2 linked regions of the Thiorhodovibrio frisius genome follow. The protein of the gene in region 1 binds, or shares a complex with, the protein of each later gene. Links are inferred from orthologs where the notes say so. Each region holds a gene or a part of one and is shown in the gene's direction. Other genes may lie near its edges.

Evidence for each region.
Region 2: the proteins of nusB (region 1) and rpsJ are in contact, whole or in part, in a solved structure (PDB 3D3B), measured with the Escherichia coli proteins. The link is inferred for Thiorhodovibrio frisius from one-to-one orthologs.

The regions. Positions count from the first base shown.
Region 1 is NZ_CP121471.1:8,551-11,680, reverse strand. What follows is about bases 157-2,964. They hold nusB (transcription antitermination factor NusB), read left to right. Parts: upstream 157-1,206; coding sequence 1,207-1,722; downstream 1,723-2,964. Other genes in these bases: parC (DNA topoisomerase IV subunit A), read left to right, coding at 2,910-2,964; thiL (thiamine-phosphate kinase), read left to right, coding at 1,813-2,817; ribH (6,7-dimethyl-8-ribityllumazine synthase), read left to right, coding at 698-1,165; ribBA (bifunctional 3,4-dihydroxy-2-butanone-4-phosphate synthase/GTP cyclohydrolase II), read left to right, coding at 157-660. Also shown: more of ribBA, read left to right, coding at 1-156; more of parC, read left to right, coding at 2,965-3,130. UniProt on the Escherichia coli protein: Part of the processive rRNA transcription and antitermination complex (rrnTAC). The complex forms an RNA-chaperone ring around the RNA exit tunnel of RNA polymerase (RNAP).
Region 2 is NZ_CP121471.1:1,905,177-1,908,359, forward strand. The notes cover bases 231-3,091. They hold rpsJ (30S ribosomal protein S10), read left to right. Parts: upstream 231-1,435; coding sequence 1,436-1,747; downstream 1,748-3,091. Other genes in these bases: tuf (elongation factor Tu), read left to right, coding at 238-1,428; rplC (50S ribosomal protein L3), read left to right, coding at 1,855-2,505; rplD (50S ribosomal protein L4), read left to right, coding at 2,513-3,091. Outside these bases: fusA (elongation factor G), read left to right, coding at 1-130; more of rplD, read left to right, coding at 3,092-3,127; rplW (50S ribosomal protein L23), read left to right, coding at 3,124-3,183. UniProt on the Escherichia coli protein: Involved in the binding of tRNA to the ribosomes. Part of the processive rRNA transcription and antitermination complex (rrnTAC). The complex forms an RNA-chaperone ring around the RNA exit tunnel of RNA polymerase (RNAP).

The DNA.
Region 1 (3,130 bases):
ATCCTTAATGAAGATGGGTCCATGGCCAGACGGCCCGATCTCGAACGCTTTGCCACCGACCATGGGTTGAAAATTGGCACCATCGCCGATTTGATTCACTATCGGGTCGCCAATGAAAAAGCCGTCGTACGCTTGGACCGCTGCAACCTCCCCACAGAGTTTGGCCCATTTGTCCTGACGGCTTATCGGGACACCATCGATGGTGCAATTCATTTGGCGCTAACCCATGGCGAGATATCCCCGGACCGTCCAACACTGGTTCGAGTCCATCTACAAAACAGTTTGTGCGATCTCTTCGCCGGCGCCCATGCTGCCTGCGGCTGGCCACTCACCGATGTGATGCGGCAAATTGTCGCCGAAGGCGAGGGGGTGATTGTCGTGCTGCGCAACCGCGACACCAACCACGACATTCTTGACAAGGTCCGGCAAATTCGTGAGGCGACTGACTCCGAGCAGCAGTTCATTCCGCGCACGGATGGCAGCGAGTTGCGGACCTACGGCATCGGCGCCCAGATTCTCGCCGACCTTGGCCTGCGGCAAATGCGCGTTATGAGCGCTCCCAAGACCATGCACGCCATCTCCGGCTTTGACCTGGAAGTTGTAGAATACGTAGGCGGCGCGGAAAAAGGCCCAGCGGCTAACGGCTCAAGCATTCCCTGATCACCCGTTTCATTCATCCCTTTTGTGCGTTTTACCAATGATTCAATCACTCGAAGGTAGTTTTCGACCGGCATCCCTGCGTTTTTGTCTCATCGTGGCGCGGTGGAATAGTTTCATCGTTGATCATCTAGAAGCCGGCGCTCTTGATACCCTCAAACGCCATGGCGTTGAGGAACAAAACATCACCATCTTGCGAGTGCCAGGCGCCTTTGAGATTCCGCTCGTGTTGCAAAAAGTTGCCGCAAAGGGTGGCTATGACGCCATGATTGCGCTTGGTGCCGTGATTCGCGGCGGTACTCCCCACTTTGACTACGTCGCTGGCGAATGCGTGAAAGGAATCGCACAAGTTAGTCTCGCTCATGGAGTGCCAGTTGGCTTTGGGGTCCTGACCACAGACACCATTGAGCAAGCCATTGAACGTGCCGGTACCAAAGCCGGCAACAAGGGTGCGGAAGCAGCACTTTCAGCCCTTGAAATGGCGAATCTTTTCGGCCAGCTTGGCTGACCGATTGCCTGTCAAAATCACCGCAGCCGAGCATTCAAACCATGGCAGGTCCCCGCGCTCAGGCGCGTCGTTACGCGCTATTAGCCCTTTATCAGTGGCAGTTCGGGCGGCAGACCAGCGCCGAAATCGCGCAACAGTTTTTTGATGATCCGCCCTGGATCGAGGCGCTCGCTCGGGGTTTGGCGGGACGCACTGATGACGACGAAACGCCCGGCGATGTGCGCTTTGATCTTCAATTGTTCGATCAATTGCTCCGCGGTGTCGTTGAGCGGATAAAGGTCATTGACCAAAGTCTTACGCCGTTTTTGGATCGCTCCTTGACCAGTGTCGACCCGGTGGAGCGCGCTATTCTGCGACTCGCGACCTTCGAGCTCTTGAGCAGTCCGGAACTGCCGTCGCCTGTGATTCTCGATGAGGCCATTGGACTCGCAAAAACCTTTGGCGCCGATCAAAGCCACAAGTTCATCAATGGCGTGCTCGATAAGGTCGCCCGCCACCGATCTGCATTGGCCAGTGGTACTCTTCTATCCTCAGCTACCTCGGCTACCTCGGCCTAAGATGTTGGCTTGAATTTCTTTTTTGTACGTTGTGCTTGTTCGCCATCATTGGCCTAAGCACAGTCTCCCTATCAGGCCGTCTAGATACTCTTGAGCAATAGCAGCGTCCACGGGGAATTCGCGCTGATTCGGGATTTTTTGACTGGACTCGGTGCCCCACGCGAAGATGTTTTAGTCGACATCGGCGACGATTGCGCACTCACGCGCCTGCCGCCAGGATTCGAACTGGCATTCAGTATCGATACCCTGGTGAGCGGCAGACATTTTTTCCCCGATTGCGATCCAACAAGGCTCGGCCATAAGTCTTTGGCTGTCGGATTGAGCGATCTTGCCGCCATGGGTGCCACTCCTGCCTGGGCGACCCTGGCACTCACCATTCCGCAAGCTGAACCACTCTGGTTACAAGCCTTTGCGCAAGGCTTGCACCGCCTGGCCTGCCGCCATTCCCTGCGCTTAGTCGGCGGAGACCTGACCCGCGGGCCTTTGACTATTTCGATTCAAGTGATGGGACTGGTTAAGCCAGAACATGCAATTTTGCGCTCCGGCGCCTCACCAGGTGATGCCATCATGGTCAGTGGCACCCTCGGAGATGCAGGACTTGCCCTGCAATCTCTGCTCTCACGCGACAAACACCCCGCCGCCCATCTCGATCCACAACTGCGCGACCGCTTAGAACGGCCGACTCCTCGCGTTGCGCTCGGCTGTCAGTTGGTGGGCATCGCGAGCGCGGCTATCGATGTCTCCGATGGCTTAGTCGCCGACCTCGGTCACTTACTTGACCAAAGCCGCTGTGGTGCCAATCTGGAACTCGCTGCACTGCCGCTGACTGAGCAGGTTGCTCGTGTTGTTACCCAACAGGATGACTGGGCAATTCCGCTAACCAGTGGCGATGACTATGAGCTTTGTTTTACCGTTCCTCAAGAAAATCTAGACCAAGCGCTTGCCCTTGATAATCAATTCGGCTGTTCGGTCACAATCATCGGCCAGGTGACAGAGGCCCCCAACATCCGCCTGGTCTTACCGGATGGCCAAAAAATGGATCTATCCGAGCAAAAAAATGGACCAACTGGATTTGATCATTTCTGCGCGGACTAATAGCGTGCTGACATGCCCTGTTGCTTGCGATTGCTTCTCTTTGCCCACTGCCTTTTCACCTATCCCTGTTACTGAAACCATTACCTCTTCTTATGACTGAAACCTTGCTTGAAAACCCTGAAGGACTCGAACAGTTGCCTTTGCATCTGTTCAGCGAGAAAGCCTACCTGGACTATTCCATGTATGTCATTCTTGATCGCGCCCTCCCGCAAGTGACTGATGGGCTAAAGCCTGTTCAAAGGCGCATTCTTTTTGCCATGTCCGAGCTCGGACTTTCGGCCAGTGCAAAGTTCAAAAAGTCGGCCCGCACCGT
Region 2 (3,183 bases), 1.9 Mb from region 1 along the record:
GGCATCGATGTTCGGTTACGCCACCGATCTGCGCTCGGCGACCCAAGGACGGGCCACCTACAGCATGGAATTCAGCAAGTATGCTGAGGTGCCAGCAAGCATTGCCGAGGCCGTGGCGAAAAAGCAGTAAAACGCGTTCCGTCTGTCTGTCAGCCCGCTCGTGTCAGTTTGAGCCAAATTGACCTTAAGCAAGCCGCATTCGCTTTATCTATTCAGAGATTTTCAAGGTAGATCGCCATGTCCAAAGAGAAATTCGAACGCAAGAAGCCGCACGTCAACGTGGGGACCATTGGCCATGTAGACCATGGCAAGACCACGCTGACAGCGGCCATCACCGTCACCCAGGCGAAGAAATTCGGTGGTGAAGCGCGTGCCTACGATCAAATCGACAACGCCCCTGAAGAGCGCGAGCGCGGCATCACCATTGCTACCGCCCACGTCGAATACGAAAGCGACAACCGTCACTACGCCCACGTCGACTGCCCCGGTCATGCTGACTACGTCAAGAACATGATCACCGGTGCTGCGCAGATGGACGGCGCGATCCTTGTGGTATCAGCCGCTGACGGCCCCATGCCCCAGACCCGCGAGCACATCCTGCTCTCGCGTCAGGTAGGTGTGCCCTACATCGTGGTGTACCTCAACAAAGCCGACATGGTCGACGACGCCGAACTGCTTGAACTGGTTGAAATGGAAGTGCGCGAACTGCTCGACAGCTACGACTTCCCCGGCGACGACACCCCCATCATCACCGGCTCCGCGCTTAAAGCCCTTGAAGGCGACGAGAGTGAAATTGGCACCCAGAGCATCGCCAAACTCGTCGACGCCCTTGACAGCTTCATCCCTGAGCCCGAGCGTGCCATCGACGGCGCCTTCCTGATGCCCATCGAAGACGTCTTCTCCATCTCCGGTCGCGGCACCGTCGTTACCGGGCGTGTCGAGCGCGGCATCATCAAAGTGGGCGAAGAAGTCGCCATTGTTGGCATCAAAGACACCGTCAAGACCATCTGCACCGGTGTTGAGATGTTCCGCAAGCTGCTCGACCAAGGTCAAGCCGGCGACAACATCGGCGCCCTGCTGCGCGGCACCAAGCGCGACGACGTCGAGCGCGGCCAAGTCTTGGCCAAGCCTGGCAGCATCACCCCGCACACCCACTTCGAGGCGGAAGTCTACGTGCTGAGCAAAGAAGAGGGTGGACGTCACACCCCCTTCTTCAACGGCTACCGTCCGCAGTTCTACTTCCGCACCACCGACGTCACCGGTGCCTGCGAACTGCCCGAAGGCATCGAAATGGTCATGCCCGGTGACAACGTCAAAATGGTCATCAAGCTGATCGCCCCCATCGCCATGGAAGACGGTCTGCGCTTTGCAGTGCGCGAAGGTGGCCGCACCGTCGGCGCCGGCGTGGTCGCAAAGATCATCGAGTAATAGAAATATGGCAAACCAACGCATTCGCATCCGCCTGAAAGCCTTCGATCATCGCCTGATCGACCAGTCAGCGCGAGAGATTGTCGAAACGGCGAAGCGGACAGGCGCGCAAGTACGGGGTCCGGTGCCGCTGCCATCAAAGCATGAGCACTATACCGTGCTGATTTCGCCGCATGTCAACAAAGACGCGCGCGATCAGTATGAGCTGCGTACGCACAAGCGTCTGATGGATATTGTCGACCCGACTGATAAAACGGTCGACGCCCTGATGAAGCTCGATCTCGCTGCGGGCGTTGATGTGCAGATCCGGCTCAGTTAAGAGTCTGGGTATGCCGCGCCTGTGAGGGCGAATGTGAGTCCCTGCATGCCAGTCGCAAGCGTTGGTGGGCATAGAGGGTAAAGGGTTAAGGAGCTGAGGATAAGGCAATGGCAATTGGTTTGATTGGCCGCAAGGCGGGCATGACGCGCATCTTTACCGATGATGGTCAGTCAGTGCCAGTGACTGTGATTGAGGTGGAGCCCAATCATGTCACCCAGGTCAAGCGGGAAGAGACGGACGGCTACGGCGCCATTCAGATTGGCGCCGGGGCGCGCAAAGCTTCGCGCGTGACCAAGCCTATGGGTGGGCACTTCGCCAAGGCGGGTGTCGAGGCTGCTGCTGCCGTGCGCGAGTTCCGTTTGGAGGAAGCCCCGGGCGAGGAGTTAACGCCCGGCGCGGAAATCAAGATTGATCTGTTCGAAGCCGGACAAAAAGTCGATGTTCGTGGAGTGTCCAAGGGACGTGGGTTTTCCGGCGTTGTTCGCCGCCATCACTTTCGTACTCAGGACGCCACGCATGGTAATTCGCTTTCGCACCGTGCGCCCGGCTCGATCGGTCAATGTCAGACGCCTGGACGGGTGTTCAAGGGCAAAAAGATGGCCGGTCAGATGGGTAACGTAAACCGCTGCCAGCAGAATCTGGAAGTCGTGCGGGTCGATCTTGACCGCCGCCTGCTGTTGATTAAAGGCAGTGTCCCTGGGCCTGCCGGTGGCCGGTTGGTCGTTCTGCCCTCGGTCAAACAAAAGAATAAAGGCTGATTTGGTTATGCAACTTGTCACTCGCACAGGCAACGACAGCACCGGTGTGCTTGAGGTGTCGGACCAGGTTTTTGGCGCCGACTACAAGCCTGATCTGGTGCATCAGGTCGTGACTGCTTATATGGCTGGTGCCCGGCAGGGGACCAAGGCGCAAAAGAATCGCGCCCAAGTTCGGGGCGGTGGTTCCAAACCGTATCGCCAGAAAGGGACTGGTCGCGCGCGCGCTGGTACAACTCGCGGCCCACTGTGGCGCGGTGGCGGAATGACGTTTCCGGCACGTCCGCGCAGTTTCGAGCAAAAGGTGAATCGGAAAATGTACCGTGGTGCGGTGCGTTCGATTCTCTCCGAATTAGCGCGCCAGGAACGGCTGACAGTGGTGCCGGAGTTCAAGATCGCGGAGGCGAAGACCAAGGCAATGGTCGCGCGCTTGCAGGAACTCAATGTCACCGACGTGCTGATCATCGTTGAAGGATTTGATGAAGCCTTGCTGCTCGCATCGCGCAATCTTCACAAGGTCGATGTGGTGACAGCAGGGGAAGTCGATCCGGTGAATTTGATCGCCTTTGAGCGGATTATTGTCACTGAAACGGCTGTGCGTCAGTTGGAGGGTCGATTGCAATGAACCAGGAACGACTGCATCGCGTTCTGCTCGCGCCGATTGTTTCCGAAAAATCAACG